DNA from 4 places in the Ruegeria sp. I3 genome. Region 1 is predicted to be linked to each of the others. Evidence: riboswitches for the same ligand, from Rfam matches in the RefSeq annotation. Region 1 holds a riboswitch; each other region holds the start of a gene.
The links. Region 1 has a riboswitch for cobalamin ahead of ACR0L9_RS19230 (hypothetical protein). Riboswitches for the same ligand answer to the same signal wherever they lie in the genome.

Region 1 (5,977 bases):
CGAAGCAGTCCGATCATATCCTCCGGCTCGATCCGGCGCAGATCAAAGCGCTGGCAACGGGACAAGACGGTCACCGGGACCTTGCGAATCTCGGTGGTGGCAAAGATGAACTTCACGTGTTCGGGGGGTTCTTCCAGCGTCTTGAGCAGCGCGTTGAAAGCGCTGGTCGACAGCATGTGAACCTCGTCGATGATATAGATCTTGTAGCGCGCGGACGCAGCGCGATAGCGGACGCTGTCGATGATCTCGCGGATGTCATTGACACCGGTGCGGCTGGCGGCGTCCATCTCCATCACATCGACATGGCGGCCCTCCATGATGGCTACGCAGTGTTCACATTGACCGCAGGGTTCGGTGGTAGGGCCGCCGCTGCCATCGGGACCGATGCAGTTCATACCCTTGGCTATGATCCGAGCGGTCGTCGTCTTGCCGGTACCGCGGATGCCGGTCATGATGAAGGCCTGCGCGATCCGGTCCGCCTCGAAGGCGTTTTTCAGAGTGCGCACCATGGCGTCCTGACCGACTAGATCGGCAAAGGTTTCGGGGCGGTATTTGCGGGCAAGAACCTGGTAGGCGGGGCTGGGCGTCTCGGTCATGTCTGCTCTGTCGGATTCGCGTTACGCCGCAGCGTAGAGGCCCCCGCCGCCCGCGTCCACAGCCGGCCGGGACGATTTTCATTTTGGAATGCGTGGGTATGCGGCTAAAATCCACTCTATTCTATTTACTGGACCAGTATGTTGTTGGGTGAAGTTTGTTTGGGGGGAGATTATGTCGCAACTGGTGGTTTATGCGTTGCAGGTTGGCGGAGGCACCTTGGCCTTGTCATCGATGCCCGGGCGCGGAGGCACTTATACCGAAGACCTCGATCTTATAGCAGACTGGAAGCCGGGACTTGTGATCTCGATGACGACTGAGGTCGAGATGATTCAGGATGGTGCGCGGAATTTTGGCGCTGATATTCAGGGGCGTGCCAGCAGATGGGTGCATTTGCCGATCGAAGATTTTGGCACGCCACCCAAAGAGATTTTGGACCGCTGGCCCCGCGTTGGCGCGACCGCACGTCAGGCGTTGTCAGGTGGTGGCCGTGTGCTAGTGCATTGCCGTGGTGGCTGTGGCCGATCCGGGATGGTGGTTCTGCGTCTGATGGTTGAATGCGGTGAACGGCCTGAGGCGGCATTGAAGCGATTGCGTACGGTGCGTCCTTGCGCAGTCGAGACAAATGCCCAGATGCTTTGGGCCGTTGAACCGGCCCGTGTTCAAGCCGTTTGACGGCTTAGACACCAACATGTGGCGAGATTTCGCCACCGTTGTGCTGCACCAGAAGCGAAGCCTCAAGCATGGCGCAAGGAGGATTCCTTAGCAGGTCTGCGGGTAGGCTGCGGTACTCGGTTCCGAACATCATGTCTGCGTAGTCATCCAGCCGGCCGGTATCGATTTCAGGATCGGTTCCGCAGAATACACGTATCTGGTCGCATTGGGCGCGAAAGCGGGCGGTGCATCCTTCCGGGCAGTGCGACAGATCTATGGTGCCTTCAATCTCAAACTCAGATTTCGTGACCGGTTTTGTGGCGGACATGGCCTGCGTCAGAGCCCGCGCCATTTGCGCCAGTGCGGGGCAGGTTGCCCCAGTACGTTGGCACACGGTCGCCGCGAATTCGTGCGTTTTAGTCTTCCAGATCATCAATGCGCCCTCCGCGCGCAGGGCGAGGGCGTGGTACAGGTTGGTCCGTGCGGAGCACGATCAAACCCGTCCCGGACACCCCGCCCGAGTTTCGGTTCTACATCCGATGGCAGGTCTCCTGACTTGCGGGTCATCGCTTTGCCGACCTTCCCAGCCTTCGAGGCCAGTGGTATCTCGGCATTGCTCTCCGCTTACAGTTGCGGGGGCAGTCTCGGACTAGGTTCTTTCCGGATTTATCCGGGCAGAACCGCACCGTGTTCCCTTTTCATCCCGGCCCGATTGGGCGCGAGAACCATCGCGACATGGCTAGCGGCTGCGCCGTGCCCGAGTCAAGAAGATTGCGTCAGGCAAGTGACGTATGGTCCAGTCACGTCAACCTTGACTTGAGGCGCTTCGGGTGAACTGATCAGTTCAGTCGGTATTGGAGGGCACCATGTTGGACACGCAGCAGGCGGTTGTGACCGAGGATTTTCAAATCCCGTCCGGCCCGGCAATGTTGTCGGCGCGGCTTTACCGTCCGGTTGCCGACCCCGAAAAGGTGGTCGTCATAAACGGTGCGACTGGGGTGCCGAGGGATTACTATCAGTACTTCGCCCGATGGCTCGCCGAAGAACAGGGCATGGCCTGCCTGACTTACGATTACCGGGATTTTGGTCACTCTTTGGTGGGTTCGCAAAAGCGGTCAAATGTCACCATGGCCGATTGGGCGTTGATCGACATTCCATCCGCCCGGGCCGAGATGCGCCGACGGTTTCCGCAGGCCAAGCTATGGAGCATCGGTCATTCCTTGGGCGGAATGTTTGGCCCGATCCAACCCGATATCGATCAGATTGACAGGATGATCTGTGTCTGTTCGGGTCTGGTAACGCTGGCGGATCACCCTTGGCCTTATCGCGCTTTGGCGGCGTTGTTCTGGTTTGGTCACGCGCCGCTGGTGGTCAAGGCGCTTGGCTACCTGCCCGGACGGTTGGTCGGGTTTGGATCGGACCTGCCTGCCCAAGTCTATTGGCAATGGCGCAAATGGTGCACCGCCCCCAAAAGCTATGTGCCAGAGATCGACACGACACTGCCCGCCGCCCGCTGGGAAGACTTGGGCAAACGTGTCGATCTGTTTACCTTCGCAGATGATGAAATGGTGCCGCCGGATGCTGTCTGGCGTCTTGCCGATCTCTATGGACCCAAAGCCGGGCGCCATCTGCTTGCACCAAGCGAATTCGGAGTATCCAAGATCGGCCATATCGGTGCATTCGCAAGACGGAATGCGGCAGTCTGGCCTAGGCTGATCGCCTGATAGCGCTGGGCACCGGTAGGCCGTTGCCCAGCTTCGTTATAGCCCTTTACGGGATTTTTTCTCGTGCATCACGCTGCGCACCATCTTGCCGAACGCCTTGTCGCGGGCGCGGGCCTGCGCCACCGAAGCGGAATTGTGTTGGTCTTCACGCCGCAGCTTGCGCCAGCGGTCCAGCCGCGCGGGATCAAGCGTACCAGCGTCGATTGCCGCCTGCACCGCACATCCGGGCTCGGTCTCGTGCTGACAATCCGAGAAGCGGCAATTCAGGCTGAGGTCTGAGATGTCCGAGAACACCTCATCCAACCCCTCTTGTGCATCTAGCAGACGTAACGCGCGCATGCCGGGCGTATCGATCAGCCAGCCGCCATTGCGCATGCGATGCAAGGCGCGTGCCGTTGTTGTGTGCCTGCCGCGCGCATCGTCTTCGCGAATACCTGCGGTGGCCTGATCCTGCCCCGTCATCCCGTTGGCGAGCGTCGTTTTCCCAACGCCGGATGATCCAAGCAAGGTGCTGGTTTGTCCTTTCGGACACCACGACAGAACTTGTTCGAGATCGCCGTGATCCAGCGCGTTGACCGCAAGTACCGTCAGAAACGGGGCGAGCGATTGGGCTTGATCTACATAAAGGCTCGGATTATCGCACATGTCCGATTTGGTCAGAACGACCACCGGATAGCAGCCTGCCTGATGCGCCAGCGCAAGATACCGCTCCAATCGTGGCAGATTAAAATCGGCGTTGCAGGAACTGACGATGAATAGCACGTCTACATTTGCAGCGATCAACTGCGCTGCAGCTCCGGTACCTGCCGCTCGGCGTTGAAGCAGGCTTCGCCGGTCTAGCATACGGCGTATTCGTTTGTTTTCATCCACCAGAACCCAATCTCCGACGGCATATGCACCGGTTGATTGATCCGGAGATAACAAAGGCGATTCACCTTCAGGGCTCAGCCCGATCAGTCGATCCCGGTGTACGGCCGAGATGCGATACGGAAGAAGTGACGGATCAGCCGTATGCTGAGCCGCGAAATGAGAGGACCATCCGAGGTCCGATAAGGAAAGTAACATTGGTCTGCCTGTGATCAGAAACAGCAATCCCGTCGAATGGCAATCGCGCATCCGCCGGCGACGTGTTCAGGCAATCAGTTGATCGGAAAGGATCAGAACCGGTCTGCCCGAAGGGTTTTTGCTACAATCATAAACGCCCTCCTGCGGCTGATAGGTTCTAAGTGAGAGGTTGGACATCGACCCAAGCGGGGCTCGTTGTGGCTGCTTCCTTCCGGACCTGACCAGGTTGGCGAGGCGCTCGCCCGCGCCAACCTCTCAAAGCCGATATAGGTGCATCCCCTGAAAATGGCAACCCGTCAGAAGGCCAGATGAATACGCATGAAACCATCCGCATCGTTGGGCAGAATGCGTGGATGATACTCAGCAAGCTCTGCAACATGGTGTAGCGCGCGCGGCCCCGTTGTCAGGATCGCGCCCTGCCTTTGGTTTGGTACAAAAGAAAAGGGGCGTGGTGCATGCGCGAGTGGGTCGGCGGGCAATGTGCCCGCGACGTATTTGCATAGAATATCCTGTATGCTGATCTGAGGCAGGTCAATCGTACGGGCTTGTCGCGCAATTGGAAAATGACCACCGCCATTGGCCCGGTAGTTATTGGTGGCGACAAGGAAACTCTGGTCAGGCGCAATCTGCCGCCCATCGAATTCCAGGTTGCGAATGCGGGAAAATGCCGGATCAATCACTCGACCGAGCGTATCGAACCGCGCCGGTTGCGAAAGATCGATCTGGTAGGTGACGCCATGCAGGACATCGAAGTTGAAGCCCGTGCGCTGAGGATCGGCAAGATCGATCGGGGCGTCTGAGCCAAGTTGATGGAACAGCCCGGCTGACATCTCAAGCCAGTCCCGAATCTGAGAACCTGAGGCCAGCACCGCGCGCAATTCATTAGGAAAGACACTGAGATCGGCGATATGTCGAACTGAAATCTCGCCTGAGGGGATATCAGTGTAGTACTTGCTTCCTGCGCGCCCGCCGAACTTTGCCGGGGCGGCTGACGATATGATCGGCAAATCTGCCCAGTCGGTATCGACCAAGTGCGGGCGTAGGGCAGCGGCCTGAGCCGCCGCAACCAAGGCCAGGCCGCGATCCGGTACGCAATATGAGAAGTAGCTGTGCAGCGTGTGTGGGATTGTGCCCACTGGCCTGGTCACCCTTTTGCGCGTCGCAGCGTGGCCGATCGCAAACAGCTCTGTGATCCTTTGGCATTCGGGTATTTCTGTACCCGATTGAGCGATTGCCCGTGCTTCGACATGGCTGCCTGTAATGCGCCAATCGCCGGTGGTATCTTTTTGCAGTGTCAGATCAATGATCCCAAGATGAGACCCGGCCCAACCCTGCATGACAACCGGCGTTCCATGGACAAGCCCCCGCGTACTGTCGACGAATGGATAACCATCATGCGCCTTTCCGGGCAGTGTCAGATGGGTGTGGCCTGCGACGACGGCATCAATCAGCGGCATCTCGGCCAGCGGGATGATCGCGTTTTCCATATCCGGCTCGGCCATTGCCGATCCCAGTCCGGTATGCGCAAGGGCGACAATCAGGTCGCAACCTTGCACGCTGAGATCTTCAGCAGCGCGCCGCGCAGCGGCCAGAATGTCTGTTACCACGACCCGGTCCGTTAGCAGATGTGCTTCCCACTGTGCGGTTTGAGAGGGCAAAACAGAAAGAACCCCGATGCGGATTGCGGTGTCCTGTCCATTTAGTCTGACAACCCGATGCAGAATCGTGTGTACATCCCAACCTTGTTCGGTCTGAGTGGTTTGCATATTGCTGCAAATCATTGGGCAGGCGGTTTGGCGAGCGATGCGATTGACGAGTTCCAGCCCAAATCCGAAATCGTGATTACCCAATCCGATCGCGTCATAGTTCAACGTGTTGAACGCGCGTGGCAGGGGATGGGCGTCTGGCACGTGTTCAGCTGCCCAGTTGCCAAATGGCGT
Region 2 (5,977 bases), on a different contig from region 1:
ATCCAGCCCGGGTTGGCGGCGCGGGCATGAACGACGCGGCTGATTTCCTCGGGCAGGGTGCGGGCGCGCGGGTTGTCCGGGTTGGTATTGTCCAGATGATAAAGCTGTGCAGTACCGCCGGTGATTTTCTTGGCGGCAGCAAATCCGGCCTCGTGCGTGGCATAATCATTGGCCAGCAACAAGTCCGTCTCGGTCAGGTCCTGTAGGTGCACAAAGCTGTCGGCGTTGGCGACGCGTTGCGAGATACCGTCCTTATCCTGCGCGATGTGTTCACCTTCCAAAGCGAAGGAACTAGCATCAAGCCAAGCCTCACCCGCTTGCACGCGTGCCTCATCCGTATAGGTTTCGGACAGATGAGTCATGTTCAGACCATAGCTGCCGGGGGCTGGCCCATAGACCCGCGCCGCAGGCTCCTGACCGGCGTAAGGATTCCAGTCGGGTGCTTCATCTCGTTTGGTCAATGCGCGGACAGCCTGACCGTACAGCGCCGAAAGCGTCGGGAACACGTCCCGGAAAAGACCTGAGACGCGCAATGTTACGTCCAGACGCGGGCGGCTGAGATCGGTGATCGGCAACACTTCGATGCCCGAGACCCGCTCAGACCCTTTATCCCAAACCGGCTTCACCCCCAGCAGATGCAGCGCCATGGCGAATTCCTCGCCCGCTGTGCGCATAGTGGCCGAACCCCATAGATCGACGATCAAGCCCTTGGGGTAGTCGCCTTCTTCCTGCAGATGCCGCCGAACCAGCTCTTCGGCGAGCTTGACGCCTTGTGTGTAGGCCGCGCGCGTGGGAACCGAGCGTGGGTCGGTCGTATATAGATTCCGCCCGGTCGGCAAAACATCCGTACGCCCGCGATAGGGGGATCCGGACGGCCCGGCCTCGATCCGTTTGCCCGCTAAAGCGTCAATCAGCGCAGAGCGTTCAGCTTGGGCTGAGGGGGCAGTGTCGAAATTGCCCGTCACATCGGGGACGCGCCCAAAGATATGCAGCCCATCACCGAACTGGCTTTCCTTGATGTCACAGACAAATCGGTCAATGCGCGTGATCGCCTCGGCGGTACAGGTGGCCTGATCGAGGCCAAGATCGCTTTCCAGCCCGATCGCCTGCGCCTCGTCCCGGATATCTTCCTGCAGGCGATCGCGGCGTTTGGGGTCTAGCCCGTCCGCGTTCGAGAACTCGTCCAACAGCGATTCCAGCCGCACCATGCGATCTGGTGTGCCGCTTTCCTTCATCGGGGGTGGGATATGGCCCAACGTAACCGCCCCGATCCGACGCTTGGCCTGCGCGGCCTCGCCGGGGTCGTTGACTATGAAGGGGTAGATCACCGGCAGATCGCCGATTAACGCCTCGGGCCAACATTCGTTGCACAAGGCGACTGATTTTCCCGGCAACCATTCCAGCGTGCCATGCGCGCCGATATGGATCAGCGCATCCGCGACCAATCCTTTGCGCAGCCACAAGTAAAAGGCGACGTAGGCGTGGCGCGGTGTGCGCGACAGATCGTGATAGTCGTCATCGCGCAGTTCGGGTGCGCCGCGCTCGGGCTGCAGCGCGATCAGAGCCTTTCCGCGACGCAGCGCAGTGAAGTGGAACGCGCCATTTGTGAAAGCAGGGTCGTCTTCGGGAGTGCCCCAAACCTTATTGAGATCGGCGCGGAGTGTTTCCGGCAGCGCCGCCAGCGCCGCCTGATAATCCTCTAGCGGCCATGAAATCCGGGCATCAAGAAGAGTTTCAGCAATTGGCTCGGCAGGCGCGGTGTCATACCCTTCGCCTTGCAGATCGAGCAACATTGCCTCAGCCGAGGCCAGCGCATCCAGACCCACTGCATGTGCCATCTGCCAGTCTTTGCCGGGATAGGTCGATAGTACCAGCGCCGGAACCTGCTCCGCCTTGGGTTTGTCGTGAAGGTTCAGCCAGCCGGAGATGCGGTTGATGATGGCTTCGATCCGTTCGGGTTCAGCCCGATGAGCGAAGCGAGAATACTCGAGATGCGGGTCGCGTTTGCCCGGCTCTTTGAAGGATACGATGCCCGCGTTGATCCGCCCGTCCACTTCCGGAAGGACCACATGCATGGCAAGATCAGCTGGTGAAAGGCCGCGTTCCGCTTCGGCCCACGCTTTGCGGCGTGACGTGGCCAGCGCGACCTGAAAGACCGGCACCTCTGCCACATCGAGAGGTGAGGTGCCTGATCCGCCCTTGCCTGAGAATGAGGTGGCGTTGACGATCGCCGAAGGCTTCAGCGCCACAATAGTCTCGCGCAGCCAATCGGCGGCATTTGGTGCTTTGAGCGACGGGGCAAACAGGCCGACGGCCTCAAAACCCCGCGCCCGCAAGCTGCGGATCAACGCCGCAATTGGGGCGGTATCTGCCGAGGTCAGGTATGCGCGATAAAAGGTTACGATGATACGTTTCGCATCACCGGGCAGAGCGTTTTCTGCAGGGATCACGCCGTGATCTGGGCACCAGGCACCGCATTCGGGGATGGTCTTGGCGCCCATGACCGGACCTGCATACAACCCCGCAGCCAGTGCCATCTGCGCCAGAGCGGCCTGCGCCGCGACCTCACCGCCGGTGTCGCACAGATGCGCCAGCCGCCGCAGGGTCGAGACAGGCAGGGTAGAGTAATCATCCAGCCGCGTATCCTCGCGACCGTCTGCGGGCAGTACGGCCAGTGCAATCCCTTTGGCCTGCGCCAGCGCCAGAACCTGCTGCAAGCCGTACGCCCAATAGGGCACTCCACCGATCAGACGGATCAGGATGCCCTTTGCGCCCTCCAGTGTCTGCTCGACATATGTGTCGACTGAGAGGGGATGCTTCAGCGCCGTCAGATTGGCCAGCCGCATCGTTGGCATGCGTCCTTCAGGCCCACCTCCACGATGCCATCCCGCCGCGAAAGCGCCAAGGTCACTGTCGGAAAAGGACAGCACCACCAGGTCCGCCGGGCTCTGACCCAGATCGGTCGGGGTCTCGGTTTCTTCGAGCCCATGGCTTTCGCGGAAGACGACGTGCATAAGTCTTACTCGGCAGCCTCGGTTACACCCACGAGGATATCGCGGATCTCGGCCTCTTTGATATCGTCATGCTCGGCAATGACCACAAGGCGCGAGCGACGGTCTTCGCCGGGCTCCCACGGGCGGTCATATTGGTGACGCACGCGCGCACCGACGGCCTGAACCAGTAGGCGCATGGGCTTGCCTTGAACGGCGGCATAGCCTTTGACGCGCAGGATATTCAACTCGTTGGCCAATCGTTCAATCTTGGCGACCAGATCAATCGGATCGGTTTGCTCGGGCAGTTCAACGATGATGCTTTCGAAATCGTCATGCTCGTGATCGTGATGGCCGTCGTGATGGCTGGGACGCGCGTCCATGTCATCCTCGGCCGCGGCTTCTAGACCCAGCACGACGCGGACGTCCACGGCACCCTCGGCCACTTCGACCACGGGCATGGGGCGGGGCGCTTCGGCGGCGATGATCTCTTTCGCTTTCGCAACGCCTTCCGGGCCAGCCAGATCGGGCTTGGTCAGCAGAATGATGTCGGCGCAGGAAATCTGATCCTCGAACACCTCGGACAAGGGAGTTTCATGATCAATCGAGTCATCTGCCATGCGTTGCGCATCCACCGCCTCGACATTCGGAGCGAACCGACCAGCGGCCACGGCCTCGGCATCGGCCAGAGCAATCACGCCATCGACGGTGATTTTCGAGCGGATATCGGGCCAGTCGAACGCCTTTAGCAGCGGTTTTGGCAGGGCAAGACCGGAGGTTTCGATCAGGATGTGATCGGGGCGCGGCTCTAATGCCATCAGGGCTTCAATGGTCGGGATGAAATCATCGGCCACGGTGCAGCAGATGCAACCATTGGCCAGTTCCATGATGTTTTCCGCCGGGCAATCAGGAATGGCGCAGGATTTCAGGATATCGCCATCGACGCCGACATCGCCGAATTCGTTGACGACCACCGCCAGACGCTTGCCCTGCGGGTTCTGCATCAGGTGTCGCACCAAAGTGGTTTTGCCCGAGCCCAAAAAGCCGGTGATCACAGTGACGGGGAGTTTCTCGAGATTGCTCATTTCAGGGCTCCAATCGGGGGAATGCGGGCCGCACAGTTTTTGCGGAAGTGTTCAGGACGTTCACGCCATTTGACCAAACCGTCCTCGGTGGCGAGGTATTTGGCTGCGCCTTCGACGATGGTTTCGACATGGTCGATCTCGTTCAGATGCTCATACACGAAAGTCCAGCGATCCGGTCCTCCGCGTAGCACGATCGAGCAGCCTTCATCGCAATTCGACAGGCATTCCACAGCTTTCAAGGTAATGCCTTCGGGCAGGCCCGCCTTTTCAAGCGCCTTGTGCAGCAACGTGCCAGGGCGCTGGGCGTCATCCTCGACAGGCAGCCCGCGACGGCAGGTAGTGCAAACCAGCAGTTCGACCGGTGCGGTCTCGGTCATGTCTCTCATCCCCCCAAATCCTCTTCGTGGGGGACGGGGTTTCATGCGGGCCGATCACAGCCCCACACCGGAACACCCCGTCCGGTTTCATCTTCGGGCGTTGGCAGGTCTCCCGGCTTGCGGATGTCAGAGGAGGCCTCTGTCGGATGTCCCGCCTTCCCGGCCATACTGCCAGTGGCTTTGGGCACCCTCTCCGGTCACGGTCGCGGGGGCGGCTGCGTTTGACGGCAAAAACCGCTGACGCATTCCCTTTTCATCTGCTCTCGCAGACACCAACGAAAGGGACATGCGGCAGGGCAGGGTTGCTTGTCAAGCGAGTCGCGCCGATCCGTGAAAAAGCGGATAAAAAGCGACCTGTCGGGGTCGCTGGGCGGCATGATACTTCTGCAACGACGTGCTGGCATGGCAGCAAGATGCGAACAGGAGGATACCGCGCATGAAAGTAGGGTTTATCGGGCTGGGGAATGTAGGGGGCAAGCTATCTGGATCGCTGCTACGAAACGGTATCGATCTGACGGTTCATGACCTGAACCCGGATCTGGTGACCGAATTCGTCGCCAAGGGTGCCAAAGCCGCCAAAAGCCCGGCGCAACTGATGCGCGATTGCGATGCTGTTATAACCTGTTTGCCTTCTCCTGCGGCCTCGGATGCGGTGATGCAGGAAATGTTGCCAGAGGTCGGCCCTGGCAAAATCTGGATGGAAATGTCGACCACTGACGAAGCCGAAGTCAAACGCCTTGGCGCAATGGTCATCGAACGAGGCGGCGCAGCGGTGGATTGCCCGGTTTCCGGCGGATGTCACCGGGCAGCGACGGGTAATATCTCGATCTTCGCAGGCTGTGATCGTGAGACTTTTGAACGTATCCTGCCATTCCTGACCACCATGGGGCGGCGCATTTTGCACACGGGCGATCTGGGCTCGGCCTCTGTTCTGAAGGTGTTGACCAATTATCTGGCTACCGCCAACCTGATCACCTGCGCCGAGGCATTGGTGACAGCCAAGGCCGCCGGTATGGACCTTGGAACCACCTATGAAGCGATCAAGATATCGTCAGGCACATCCTTCGTGCACGAGACCGAAAGTCAGGTCATCCTGAACGGCTCGCGCGATATTTCCTTCACCATGGATCTGGTGAAAAAAGATATCGGTCTGTTTCAGGAGGTCGCCGACCGTGCCGGAGTTCCTCTGGAGATAAACCCATTGATGATCAAGATTTTCGAAGATGGCATCGCGCGATATGGTGAGCGTGAACTGTCCCCGAACATCATCAGGCGGCTAGAGGACGCGACCGGACTGGAGATCCAAGCGCCAGGGTTCCCAACCGAGATGCTGGACGACGAGCCAGAAGAACCGGGTTATGAGGTGATCCCGCAGAATCGGTAGATCGATTAATCGGCAAGCATTGCGGCTGTCTGGCGACCTGGTTGGACAAAATTCTGGTGCTATTCTAAATAGGTCGACAGGAGTCCGACACCGGCACAGGCAAGAGAACAACTTATGACGAATGAGACCTTTCTCATCGTA
Region 3 (5,977 bases), on a different contig from region 1:
TCGGTTCGGCCCTCCAGACCCCGACCGGGAACGGTCTGGATATCGTCAGCCGCCGAAACCGAAATGTCGGTCTGTTCCGCCTTGGTTAAAATGGCACGGGCCAGCGGGTGGGACGAGCGGACCTCAAGGCTGGCAGCGTTCGCCAACAGCTTCTGCTCGGATGCGTCGCCCAGCGGATAGACATTGGCGACTTCAGGCTCTCCCATGGTGATCGTGCCGGTCTTGTCCATGGCCAGTGCGGTGGTACGCCCGGGGGCTTCAATATAGGCACCGCCCTTAATCAGGACCCCGGCCCGTGCCGAAGCGGTCAAAGCCGCAACGATGGAAACCGGTGTGGAAATGACGAGTGCACAAGGGCAGGCGATAACCAGCAGAACAAGTGCATTGTAAAACCAGAAGCCCCACGATGCGCCAAATACAAGCGGTGGGATCAGGGCGATGGCCACTGCGACGACCATAACGATGGGCGTATAAATCCGCGCAAATTTTGTAACCCACTGCTCAACCGGCGCACGGCGAGCATGAGCATCACCGACCATCCGGATGATCTTGGCAAGCACGGTGTCTGACGCTGTTTTCGTCGCACGTATTTTGAGGGTGCCTTCACCATTGATTGTGCCGGCATAGACCTCATCACCCAGCTCTTTGGGAATCAGCGCGCTTTCACCTGTGATTGGAGCCTGGTCAACGGCACCAGCCCCTTCGATGACTTCCCCGTCAAGTGGAATGCGATCCCCACCCCGAACGATGAAGCTGTCGCCGACAAAGACATCCGCCGCCGGGACCGTTGCCTCAGAACCGTCAGCACGAACCAGCCGAACCGTCGGGGGGGCCAGATCAAGCAGCGCGGATACCGCGTTCCGAGCACGTCCGACACTCCAGCTTTCCAGATAAAGAGAGAGCGAGAAGAAAAATGCTACAGTTGCCGCTTCAAAAAACTCACCCAGAGCGATGGCACCAGCGACGGCAACAACCATCAGAAGGTTCATATCCGGCGAAAGTCGACGCGCCGAAGACCAGGCCTTAGGGGCCACCAGCCAGACGCCAAACAAGATCGCGACCGCGAACAAAGCTGCCTCGGGCAAAGGCATCGGAACCTCACCATGTCCCGAGAACAGCCCGAGCGCACCGCCCATGCCGGTTTCGAAAATGTGCCAGCCAAAACCCGCTGCCCAAAACCCTCCGCTAAGAGTGGTGAACCGCCGCTGACGTGCAATATGCGCCGCCTGGTCCTGGGCGGCATTTCCGTCATCCCATGGTTTGGCGGTCATACCAGTACTGGCAACCAGCATCATGACATCTTCGTCAGATAACTTGGAAGCACTTTCAAGAAGCGTCATCCGACCGTTGATCACATCAAATGCGAGATGCTCTTCACCACCAACTTTCGGGCCGATAACCCGGTTCAGGATCGCAACCTCTTCGGCGCAATCGAGGCCAGAGACCTGAAAGCTTCTGCCACCTTCGGGAATCGGACCGGCGGGGGCGATGTCGCCACACCCGCCACTACCGCATGCGTGGTGACCATGTTTGTTTTCGTGGCCATGGTCGTGGCTATGGGTATCGGATGACATGATTGGACCTCAAGAATCTCTATGGTCCTTTGTAAATAGTTCCTACAGTAACTAGAGCTTCAATACCTTTTATATTTTTTTCATCCGGGTTCTTGGCCTGCGATATTGTTAGTTCATTTCGTCTTGCGGGCCGGCCGTGTGGATGCAATCTAATTGCAGATGACGCAAAAAATTTGGAATAGATCAATGCAGAAACGGATCGCAATTACCATCACGTTAGTCTCGATTACGGCTGGTTGCTCAGCCCAGTTCACTGGGGCCAAAAGCAAAGCATTTGAACCAGGCAACGTGCCAGATTCGGTCGTAGCGCTGGCAGGGCCGGCGCAGGATTTGACCACAGCGCGCCTCCTGCCCGAAGACAATTGCTTTTGGTATGAGCACAGCGGACCCGTCGAGACGACATTGGTACCATTGCGCGCGACGAATGGCGCTCCGATCTGCATTGCGCGCGACGCCTGATCGAAATGAGGGCAGCGACGTCCATGTACGCTGCCCAATATTCATGAGCGGGCTGTGACGCTATCTTCGGCAGAGTATAGGAAAGCGGTCGAGCCGGTTTTCACGTTTGGGTAGAGGTCATTGATATGAGCCATGATCATTCGCACACATCCAGAACTTGCGCGACCGCCGATGCTTCTTGGCTCAGGCGTGCCGTGAATTCTGAGATATGTGTCTCGGTCTCCAACGTATAGATAAAGGGCACGAGAGCCGAGAGCATTATTCGGCCCGGGCTCCATTCCATTCCGGAATTCCGCGTATTCGGGGTTGCGCTCGATCATTGAAGCGGTTGGTGTCCAGTGTGGCCATTCGACCTTTCGGCGGATAACATAGGTGCCGGGCTCGTAAAGATTCCCACGCGCGATCGCTACGCCATAGCGCATTGCGGTCCCGCCTTCTTCGATATGATAGAGATAGCGCGCGACGGCATCCACATGGATGTCACCTGGAACCAAACCATCATTTGCCGCGACGCGTCTTGGTAAAAAACGGTCATGAACACCCCACGGATTTGAGGTCATTGGATCGTAATCAAATGGCGTGACCTGGCTGTCCCAATAGGTCTTTTGCGACGAGGTTGGCCATGTTTTGGCGATCAATGGACTGGCCGCAGACGCCGAGAACAGCGCTGTGGTGGATTGAATGAAATGGCGCCTTGTAAGCATAGGTCTCGTCCTGGTTCACAAGTTTAACGTATTTGGATCGCACTATCGCGAATTAATTCGAATCTTAAAGCCTCTAGCAGCTAGAGCTTCAAGAGGTTTCAGGTAACGCTGGGTTTACCCAGTTGATCACGTGACCGGTTGCGTGAATCCTGCTTCGGTCGAGTTTACATTGGAATAGGTCGCAAAGACAATTGACACAGGCGAAGCCGCCATTGTAGCGGTGATTTGTTTTCGGTTCCTGATGGCGGAAGCCAAAAGGATTAAAAGGGAATACGGTTCGGTGTTTTCAATTGCGCCAATTCCGTAACTGCCCCCGCAACTGTGAGCGGAGAGCGATGCCAAGACACCACTGGTTCGTAATGGAACCGGGAAGGTTGGCGGAGCGAGCACCCGCGAGTCAGGAGACCTGCCGTAAAGCGCCGGGCTATGCCCAGACTGAACCTGTCGGCCTTACGGTCGATTCAACCTGACAAGCCGCCGGGTGAGGCGGTAGGGAGAAAGAACATGCATATCGAACCGGGCATCGTGAATGGTGCCAAAATCGCGCTTTCCTATGTTACCGCCGCAGGTGCGGCTACTTACGCAGCGAAAGAAACGTTTTCCACATTGCGTGCGAATGGACCTGCATCTTTTGTTATGCGCTCGGTGCTCGCCACCGTTGGGGTTTTCCTTTTCTTCGAAGTCCTGCCGCATTTCCCGGTTGGTGTCTCTGAAGTCCACTTCATCCTGGGGTCGACGTTGTTTCTGATTCTCGGTGCTGCACCCGCGGCTTTTGGATTGGCAGCTGGTCTCCTGATTCAGGGTGTGTTTTTTGCCCCGTTCGATCTTCCGCAATACTTCATCAACCTGACCACTCTGCTGGTGCCGCTGTTTGCGCTACAAGCACTGGCCAGCCGCATCATCGCACCCGGCACAGCATATGTTGACCTCAAATATGGCCAAGCTCTTGCCCTAAGTGCGACGTATCAGGGAGGAGTAGTCGCATGGGTTGGGTTCTGGGCCTTCTACGGCCAGGGTTTCGGCGCAGAAACCATGGCGTCGGTTCTGTCCTTTGGCGGCGCTTATATGCTGGTAATCGTCATTGAGCCGATTGCTGATCTGGCAGTGCTTGCGGCAGCCAAGGCGATGCGCGGTTTGAACAGTACAGGTCTGGTGACTCCGCGTTTGTACAACGCTGCGAAAGCTTGACCAAAGTTTGAAGCGGTGTCCTAAACTTGGGTTGCCGCGAAACAACCAATAGTCGCAGGACCAAAATTTTATTGTGGCGCGTCTCGAGGGCGCGCCACATTGTTTTTAGCCGCTAGAAACCTGTACCCAACGATCAGGGTGATTTGGGTCCTGTATTCGTAGGAAAAGATACCTCGTTTCCTTCCACGATTTGATCCTGTTGGTGACATTGTCCAGAATCAAATCGCCTTCACTCGAGCGATAAACTAAAACTGCATGGCCACTGCGATTGGTGTCTAAGACAGTTGCAATAAGTAGCTTCGTAGGATCCAAGCCGTTCTGCATTAGTTCAAACTTCTTTTGCAAAGCGAAATCTTCGCAATCCCCTGACCCCTGCATTGGTAGCGTCCAGTATTCCTTTGTCCCGTATTGGTTTTGATCCGAAACGGCGCGGATCCTCCGATTGACGCGCAAGTTAATCGCTTTAACGATCTGTTTCTCCTGCGCTTCTGGCAGACCAGAAGTACGAGTATTCGCGCACGCCCACGAATAATCTTTGCAGAGTGATTTGGCACCCGATGGCGCCTGAACCTCTCTATCTAGTTTGATCCAGGGAAGCTCAGAAGCTTGCAATGAAGCGGCGGAGACAAGGTAGCTGCATATGATACAGGCCAACGATAGATAAACTGGTAACCGTTCCGAAAGTTTTTTCTGAGCGGAAGTAGGTTTTGTCATATCTGCTTTCCCCATGCTCGTTTCTCCTGGGTATCTGAAGCTACCGAGCCAAGAGAACTCTATTTCAATCTTTTATGTTCATCGAGGCATTACAACAGCTTATTCAATTTAAAATGCAGAGCAGCAAAGTTCGCGAGCGCGCAGTTTTAAGTCGTGATTGCATGGGTGAGCTTAATTGAGATTCTTGCAGCGGCATAGAAGAAAGCCGGCTAGTAGTCCTGGGTTAGAAACGCTTGAGGTTTGTGGCGGATTTGGATGACGCGATTCACTGATTTGTTTATGTTTTGGCATCGATCGAGTTTAAGGCCAGTGACGTTGAACAGTTTCCTGTTGAAGGTCACACTTATCTTACCCAACCGTCATAGTCGGACTACACTGTAATGAATGTTCGAAATCAGATGAAACTTCGAAGTCGGACATCTACTAAATATGACCCTTAGTATTATACTTCAATCCAAACCCACCATTTAGGACTACCGCAGGCAGTTTCGTTTGATCCGGCTTCCCTTTCGGATAATCAGAGCTGAATTGCAGTTCAGACAGCGATGCAGCTTGTCGCAGCTAATCTGCAATGTGGTGAACGCCGGGGGGAGGTGAGGCTATTCGATAAGGGTGGTGCGGCCTCGGCCCTGCCCGATAGGGTTGCCCGAGTGAGAGGGCAGTGCCCTCCCCGTGACGGTCTAGGGCGTTTGGTTTGCATAAATCCTGCTGGTCCAAGAAAGGGAAGCGACGGAGAGGATGAACGCCACCAAATTCGATTGTTACATATTGCTAAACTGCAAAAATGACAGCCGACCCAATTCTGCCGTTTAACGCGACATGTGAATGCTGCAGCGCGGCCCGTCGAACCTTCCACTCGGTGCTTGTGCGAGATCATGGATTGATTGAAGTGGCGATACGCGCACCAAAGCTGCCCTATGCAGGAGCGGCTGTTACTGACTCAGTATTCGCTCGCGGAGACAACGCTGCCATCGCGGAAGTATCGCGTGTGTCATTAGAGCCGTCATTCAAAGCACCTTGTTTACTTACGTTTGAAACAGCCCGTTCGCCACAGCCAAGTGCGATAACCGTAATAGCGCACCCGTTTCTCCAATTCCAGGAGCCCGACCACTTGAAGGGCCGGCAGCTGTGGTGAATTGGCGATGACGGTGCTGCGTCATGGTGCGTCAGGTTGATCATTCTCTGCAGCCGCGGAATCATGGCATGCTCGATCTCAAGCTTTGCGGTCGTGCAGAACCTGATCTCAAATTAGTCAACGACCGATCTGAGCCACTGTGTTTTGCACTGCATAGTATCGTTGAGCATTGGGAGGATGCGTCCCTAGAAAACGATCACCAG
Region 4 (5,977 bases), on a different contig from region 1:
AACACTGACGAGCGGAACTATGAAGCTGAAATATACCGGATAAAGGCGGCTCTTCTACTGGAACAAGGTGGTCCGTTCGACGCGGCTGAGGCGGCTTTGCGTGAAGCTATTGCCGTGGCAAATAATCAGGGCGCGGCGCTGTATGAATTGCGCGCGCTGAGTGATCTTGCCTGCATCCGGCCAGCCGATACGGAAGTTGCCGCGCGGATTACTGAGCTGGAAGAGCGCGGTCGCGTCTTAGGTCCCGCCGGGACGTCGACCTAAAGTGCAGTCTTCGGGTTGCAGGTCCAAGCCAACAAATCGCGCCACCTGCGAGAATGACGAAGTTTTCTTCAGCAACTGAAAACCTTTCTCTGAAAAAGTCTCAGCCGAGTACAAGTTTTTGGACACCATTGGGTTGTTCATAAGCTGCGTGATCGCGTCATACGCCACCATCGATGTCATCAGATCGCCCATGATCACATCGCCCTTGTGCTGTTCCGCAAAGAGACCAGGGAACAACTCGACCCTATTGACGTCGCAATAGAGCCGGCTCAGGTCGGCAATCAATTCGTCCGCAAACGGCTGATCACCAACCATCTCAGTAAAGCTTGAATGCGGTTTGCGGCAGAAATGATGACGATAAGTGTTCAGCGACGGAAGACGCGCCTTACGCGTCAGGGCAATTGTAGCTTCGACAGGGGCAGGAGCACCGGGCGCAGGCCTTTGGAACAGGAAATCGGGCGTGTTGCGCAGCGACATGCGGGCCGCAGGTTGGCGCGACAATGATCGGATCATTTCCGCCAAGCCCGTTTGTTCGACCAGTCGTGGATTGAATCTGAACCCCTCCGGGCCAACCTGTGCGCCGTCGATTATGAATCGCTCGGGGATCATCGAATGCCAGCGGTAGAGCAAATTGAACTCAATCGCGATCTGGTTGGAATGATGCCACGGTTGCCAGCGATTGACGCCAACAGGCAGTTTGAATGGCATATTGGCGATGTGGGCGATGTAGTCCTCAAGCACAAGCTTGATCAGCAATGCGATCAAGGTGCAGCGTGTGGTCTGGAACACACGCTCTTTGTCCCAGCCTGATATGCCGCGCTTTTCGCGCCACAACAGATCGGCAAAGGTGTTATGGGCGCGCAACATCAGTGTATTGATCGTGATATAGCCTATCGTACCATTGCCATTATCGAGCCCGGTTGCATGAAAATCGAGCAGTAGCTGGTCGATTGCGTGATCGCTGAGACCCGGATGCGCCCGTTTCACCGCATTCCACAGCTTGCATGGATCGTGCAGGGGCTTTCCGCAATTCTCGCCAGTGGCAAGACTGCCATCAAAGGGGGGCGCAAGCTTAACACCACCGGATTGGTTCTTTTGAAACAGCTTCGGGGCCCACATCTCGCCTTGTGTATCCAGACGAAAGGCCAACCGGTGGGTTAATTCATTGGTATCGGGATCGCGTTCGCGCAGCATGTCGGTCTGAAAATCGTTCAGCCCGTAGATTTGGCACAGATCCACCTCGTGGTTCGAATCCGTCTGATCAACCGGTCCTTTCGCCCCAAAGGTGCGCAGGAAACTGTCAGTAAACCATTGTGCGGCCGAGATAAACAAAAGTGTCGATCCTTGCGGGCACATCAAGGTAAGCGGGCTGCCATCCAATTGTGTCCGTCGGCGAAAGAGATCAGCAACTTCGCTTTCTGAAGGCAGGACGGGTGAGAGGTCTTCTGGCGTTGTATGCCGACCGATCCAGCGATGGGAAAACACGCCGGGCCATGTCGTGTAGTCTGCGCCCATCGTATAGGGCCGCGGTCGGTGGATCTTCGCGGCGTTTGCAAGCCTGATCGCGGCTAAATAACTCGTAACGGGTGGGGAGATCTTGAATCCGAGTTTGATCAGATCATCAACGTCCAGCATCAATACATCTCCGTTTGGTCATCGGTTCGGGAACCGGGCGCGGGCCAGGCTCAGATAGGTTCTGAGTCGGATCGCATTAATCGGTCCTAAAGGTTCGTGATCTGCCGTGACACGCCAGGGCGAGAAGCTCATCGCGTCGCCACTCTGCGGATCAAATTCTGCACCTTTGGGAATCGTGATATCCGCCACGGGCGTGACGGTATGATGGTACGGATCAAGAGGTGCATCTGGTTGCGGATCGCATGCCCACCGGATGCGATTGTCTAGCACATCGAATTCGTCGGCCGGGCGCGGGGGCTCAATCACACACAGCTCGAAGTGATTATCTCCATCGGCCACGTCTTGCCGCAAACACTGACCGATCCCATCTGGGTCGTCTACCGGATGTGCCGGAACTTTTGGTTTAGCGCTGCGGGCTAGGTATCGGACTGTTAGATCGGGGCCCAGCCGATACGGTGTTGTCGACCAGAAATGGACCTCAAAAGGCGAGTGCATATAGTTCGAGGCAAAATCACTCGCGACGCGAAACTGACGCTTGCCTTCACGAGTAAGGAAGGCTCGAAATCCTGCGCGCAGCCCTTTGGTGATCAACCTAAGGCTCCATTTTCGTCGCCCTTTGATCGCGTGCTGGACCGCTTGTAATGTGGCGACAAGCCTGCCCAATCGCTCATATTCATCGGGGACGTAGCTGGGAAACACATCCTGATCGACCAATACGAAATCGAACTCGTCGCTGAGTTGTGTGGTCCCCAGATGCGCAAGTGCCTCGGCGTCGATCAGCTTGGGGCCTGGCACGTCAAAAAGCTTGATCGCCATCCCGTGGGCATCCGATTTCCGGTCATCCAGATGCGCGCCGTTGGAAAAGCGAAGTGCGGCTGAATAGGCAGCGGGCTGTTCAAACAGGCCGTGACGGAACTGTTCTGGTAGATCGTTTCTGACGGTGAATGTTGCAGCCACGCACCCGTGACTGCGCCCATGCTGAGCCCTTAAGCGATGGCCTTTCCACCGTGCAACGGCCTCGAGATTGTGGTCAATGACATCATCAACAATATCCGGCGGCAATGCGTTTTGCGAAACATGCGTCAAAGAACCGTCTCCTTGGATAAACCCAGGCAATGATCAAACAGGGGTAAGGCGCTGACAAAGCTAAACCTCTAAATTTGTTCAGCTTACCTCAGATTGTCTAATTTCCAAACACACCAACTATGGACAGCCGTGGCCAGACAAATTCGGCGCGCAGCCCAAGCTATTCGGCTGGTGCTTCGGACACGTGGTTGGCGGCGCTCGATCCTCTACCAGAGTTGAGCGCCTTCGACTTTATCATTGACGTGTCCGGTGTTCTCGGGCACTCAATCGATTGATGGTTCCCGGTGGTGTTGCCGCGGGATGAAAAGGGAATACGGTGAGGTTTGCCAAAAGGTGCCAATTCCGTAACTGCCCCCGCAACTGTAAGCGGTGAGCAAGGCCAAACAGCCACTGGTCCACAGGGTCGGGAAGGTTGGCCGAGCGCGGACCCGCAAGTCAGGAGACCTGCCATCAGATGTTTAACCAACCCGGGGCGGGGCGTCCTGGAAGGAGGCTTTGATGGCGCGTCAATTGCGTGTTTACATTGTCGGCAGCTTCCGCATGCGCTTGGAAACAAGTGGAGTGGACCATGCCAGATACGCCTGATCATTTCATTCTAGTCTGCGAAAGCTGCACTGAAGGGCTGCCCCTTGATGAAATTTGCGATGCGTTGACTGGGAAATTACATCGCAGTTTTGCGATCCGCGCGTCGTCTTGCATGGCAGGCTGCGATAGTCCCAGAACGGTTGGGTTCCAGGCCGTAGGAAAGGCGCAATACCTTTTTGGTGGCATTCAGACCGCGGATGAGGTGCAGGCGCTGGCTGAGTTTGCAGCGCAGTATCGTGAAAGCCCGGATGGCTGGACAAATGCCACTGATCGCCCGCAGGCGTTGTTCAATAAAACCCTCTCGCGCATGCCGCGGATCGAACAGGGGGCATCGCAATGACGTTGCCACCCTTTCTGATTGCCGAAAACCTTGAGTATTATGCCCTTAACGGAGATGTCCTGTTGCAGGGCGTCTCGTTCGAGTTGGACGAGGGTTCCATTCTAGCCATCGCCGGCCCGAACGGGGCGGGGAAAACGACGCTTCTCAATCTGTTGTGCGGCGCTGAGCCGCTGGCACTTGGCGATGTTCGGATCAAAGGACGCAGTCTGAAACAGCTCACGGCCAAAGAGCGTGCGCGCATGATTGCAGTGGTAGGTCAGCAGGAACTGCCCGATGGACGCTTGGCGTTACGCGATTATGTTGCGCTGGGGCAAATACCCATCCGTGCGGACCGCTCTGCCGAAGGCCACGCGCAAGAGCTGGACCGGATTTTAGACCTGACCGGTCTCGCCAATCTCGCGGACAAGCGCATGGCCCAACTGTCCGGAGGCGAACGTCAGCGTGCCCATATCGCGCGTGCTTTGGCGCAGAACCCTTCGTTGCTGTTTCTGGACGAACCGACCAACCATCTGGATCCTGATGCAAAAGGGCGGATGCTGTCTTTGGTCGCCGAGCTTGGGATCACCGTGGTCATGATCGTACACGATCTTGTCATGATCCCCGAATTCGCCACACACGTGGCGCTGATGAAATCGACCCGCATGATCGAGTTTGGGTCGGTGGACAAGGTGCTGACACCCGAAAGAGTCCGCGAAACTTTTGGCGTTGATTTCCTCTGCTTTCTCCACGAAGGCCGCATGATCCCGGCGCTTGATATTCGAAGAACTACAGTCTCAACTTAGTCGAAGGAACACACTGAGATGAAATACATCTGGCCCGTGGCGTTGGCCACCGCCATGGCAAGCGGTGCTGCTGCGCAAGAAGTCACCGTAGACAACTGCGGCGATCCGCTGGTTTTTAATACCGCGCCCGAGCGCCTGGTTGTGCATGACATGAACATGACCGATATGGCCTTTGCATTGGGTCTGCAGGACAAGATCGTCGGCCTGACCGGCATCACCGGCTGGTACAAGACCAGCCCTGATTTTGATGCCCTGCGTGGCGACATCCCCGAGCTTGCGCCAAAATATCCGACCGTCGAAAATTTGGTGGCGGTTGAACCCGACCTGTTCTTTGCCGGTTGGTACTATGGCATGAAGCCGGGTGGTGATGTGACCCCAGATACATTGGAACCGTTCGGAATCAAGACCATGGTTCTAACCGAAAGCTGCGTCCATCTGGACAAGGATCGCCCCGAAGCCAGCATGGATCTTCTATTTGGCGATGTGTTGCGCTTGGGCAAGGTGATGCAAGTCGAAGACAAGGCCGAGGCTTTGGTCTTGGGCTGGAAAGAGCAGCTGGCAGCGATCGAAGCCAAGACTGCTGAACTGCCCAGGCCCCGCGTCTTTCTTCTGGATGGTCCTGCAGATGCTCCGTTTACCGCCGGTAAATTCGCGATTCCCGATGCGATGATCACAGCCGCCGGTGGTGAAAACGTCACTCATGACATGGACACGAGCTGGGGCCGCACTTCGTGGGAGGCCGTTGCCGCATCGAACCCGGAATTCCTGGTTTTGTTGGATTATCAGACCGGCAATGGCGCCGAAGACACCTTCAAGTTCCTGCAGGAACATCCCGTCATGTCCCAGACTGACGCCGTCAAGAACGAACGCTGGATCGGATTGCGCTACGAAGAGCTGACGCCGGGACCGGCAAATATCGAAGCGATCTCGAAGATGGCGCGCGCGATGCATCCGGGTCAGAGCTGATATGGGCCGATTGGGCCTGACATTGTTGCTGGGGGCGGTCGTTCTGACCGCCCTTTTGCTGATTTCCACGATCTACGGCACAACCTCGATTCCTTTGTCCGACACCTTCACCGCGATATTGCGCGGTACCGGGTTGCAGGACGGAGAGATGTCGCCGCTGCATAGGATCGTATTCGACCTGCGATTGCCCCGCGCTTTGTTTGCAGCCGTGATCGGTGGCGGGCTGGGCATCGTTGGCGTGGTGCTGCAAACGACCACACGTAATGACCTTGCCGATCCATTTCTGTTCGGCCTGTCCTCGGGCGCGGCAGCGGGGGCG

Region 2: it holds a riboswitch for cobalamin, as region 1 does, so the genes downstream of both, ACR0L9_RS04200 (DUF1636 domain-containing protein) here and ACR0L9_RS19230 (hypothetical protein) in region 1, are expected to answer to the same signal.
Region 3: it holds a riboswitch for cobalamin, as region 1 does, so the genes downstream of both, ACR0L9_RS00740 (energy-coupling factor ABC transporter permease) here and ACR0L9_RS19230 (hypothetical protein) in region 1, are expected to answer to the same signal.
Region 4: it holds a riboswitch for cobalamin, as region 1 does, so the genes downstream of both, ACR0L9_RS09430 (DUF1636 family protein) here and ACR0L9_RS19230 (hypothetical protein) in region 1, are expected to answer to the same signal.

The regions. Positions count from the first base shown of each region.
Region 1 covers NZ_JBQFNI010000011.1:1,340-7,316, forward strand. Annotated here, with positions in the region: gene ACR0L9_RS19220 (DNA polymerase III subunit gamma/tau) at 1-596, opposite strand, end outside; gene ACR0L9_RS19225 (phosphatase domain-containing protein) at 769-1,269, shown strand; gene ACR0L9_RS19230 (hypothetical protein) at 1,274-1,681, opposite strand; cobalamin riboswitch at 1,773-1,993, opposite strand; gene ACR0L9_RS19235 (alpha/beta hydrolase family protein) at 2,115-2,972, shown strand; gene rsgA (ribosome small subunit-dependent GTPase A) at 3,009-4,037, opposite strand; RNA gene ffs (signal recognition particle sRNA small type) at 4,197-4,295, opposite strand; gene ACR0L9_RS19250 (bifunctional 2',3'-cyclic-nucleotide 2'-phosphodiesterase/3'-nucleotidase) at 4,334-5,977, opposite strand, start outside.
Region 2 covers NZ_JBQFNI010000001.1:817,171-823,147, forward strand. Annotated here, with positions in the region: gene cobN (cobaltochelatase subunit CobN) at 1-3,014, opposite strand, end outside; gene cobW (cobalamin biosynthesis protein CobW) at 3,020-4,075, opposite strand; gene ACR0L9_RS04200 (DUF1636 domain-containing protein) at 4,072-4,452, opposite strand; cobalamin riboswitch at 4,538-4,744, opposite strand; gene ACR0L9_RS04205 (NAD(P)-dependent oxidoreductase) at 4,850-5,836, shown strand; gene ACR0L9_RS04210 (glycosyltransferase family 2 protein) at 5,951-5,977, shown strand, end outside.
Region 3 covers NZ_JBQFNI010000001.1:131,787-137,763, forward strand. Annotated here, with positions in the region: gene ACR0L9_RS00725 (heavy metal translocating P-type ATPase) at 1-1,574, opposite strand, end outside; gene ACR0L9_RS00730 (hypothetical protein) at 1,761-2,033, shown strand; gene ACR0L9_RS00735 (L,D-transpeptidase) at 2,075-2,737, opposite strand; cobalamin riboswitch at 2,953-3,165, shown strand; gene ACR0L9_RS00740 (energy-coupling factor ABC transporter permease) at 3,242-3,925, shown strand; gene ACR0L9_RS00745 (transglutaminase-like cysteine peptidase) at 4,031-4,654, opposite strand; gene ACR0L9_RS00750 (M48 family metalloprotease) at 5,892-5,977, opposite strand, start outside.
Region 4 covers NZ_JBQFNI010000003.1:180,251-186,227, forward strand. Annotated here, with positions in the region: gene ACR0L9_RS09410 (ATP-binding protein) at 1-264, shown strand, start outside; gene ACR0L9_RS09415 (peroxidase family protein) at 238-1,899, opposite strand; gene ACR0L9_RS09420 (catalase family protein) at 1,918-2,985, opposite strand; gene ACR0L9_RS09425 (hypothetical protein) at 3,105-3,260, shown strand; cobalamin riboswitch at 3,244-3,451, shown strand; gene ACR0L9_RS09430 (DUF1636 family protein) at 3,554-3,910, shown strand; gene ACR0L9_RS09435 (ABC transporter ATP-binding protein) at 3,907-4,692, shown strand; gene ACR0L9_RS09440 (ABC transporter substrate-binding protein) at 4,711-5,658, shown strand; gene ACR0L9_RS09445 (FecCD family ABC transporter permease) at 5,660-5,977, shown strand, end outside.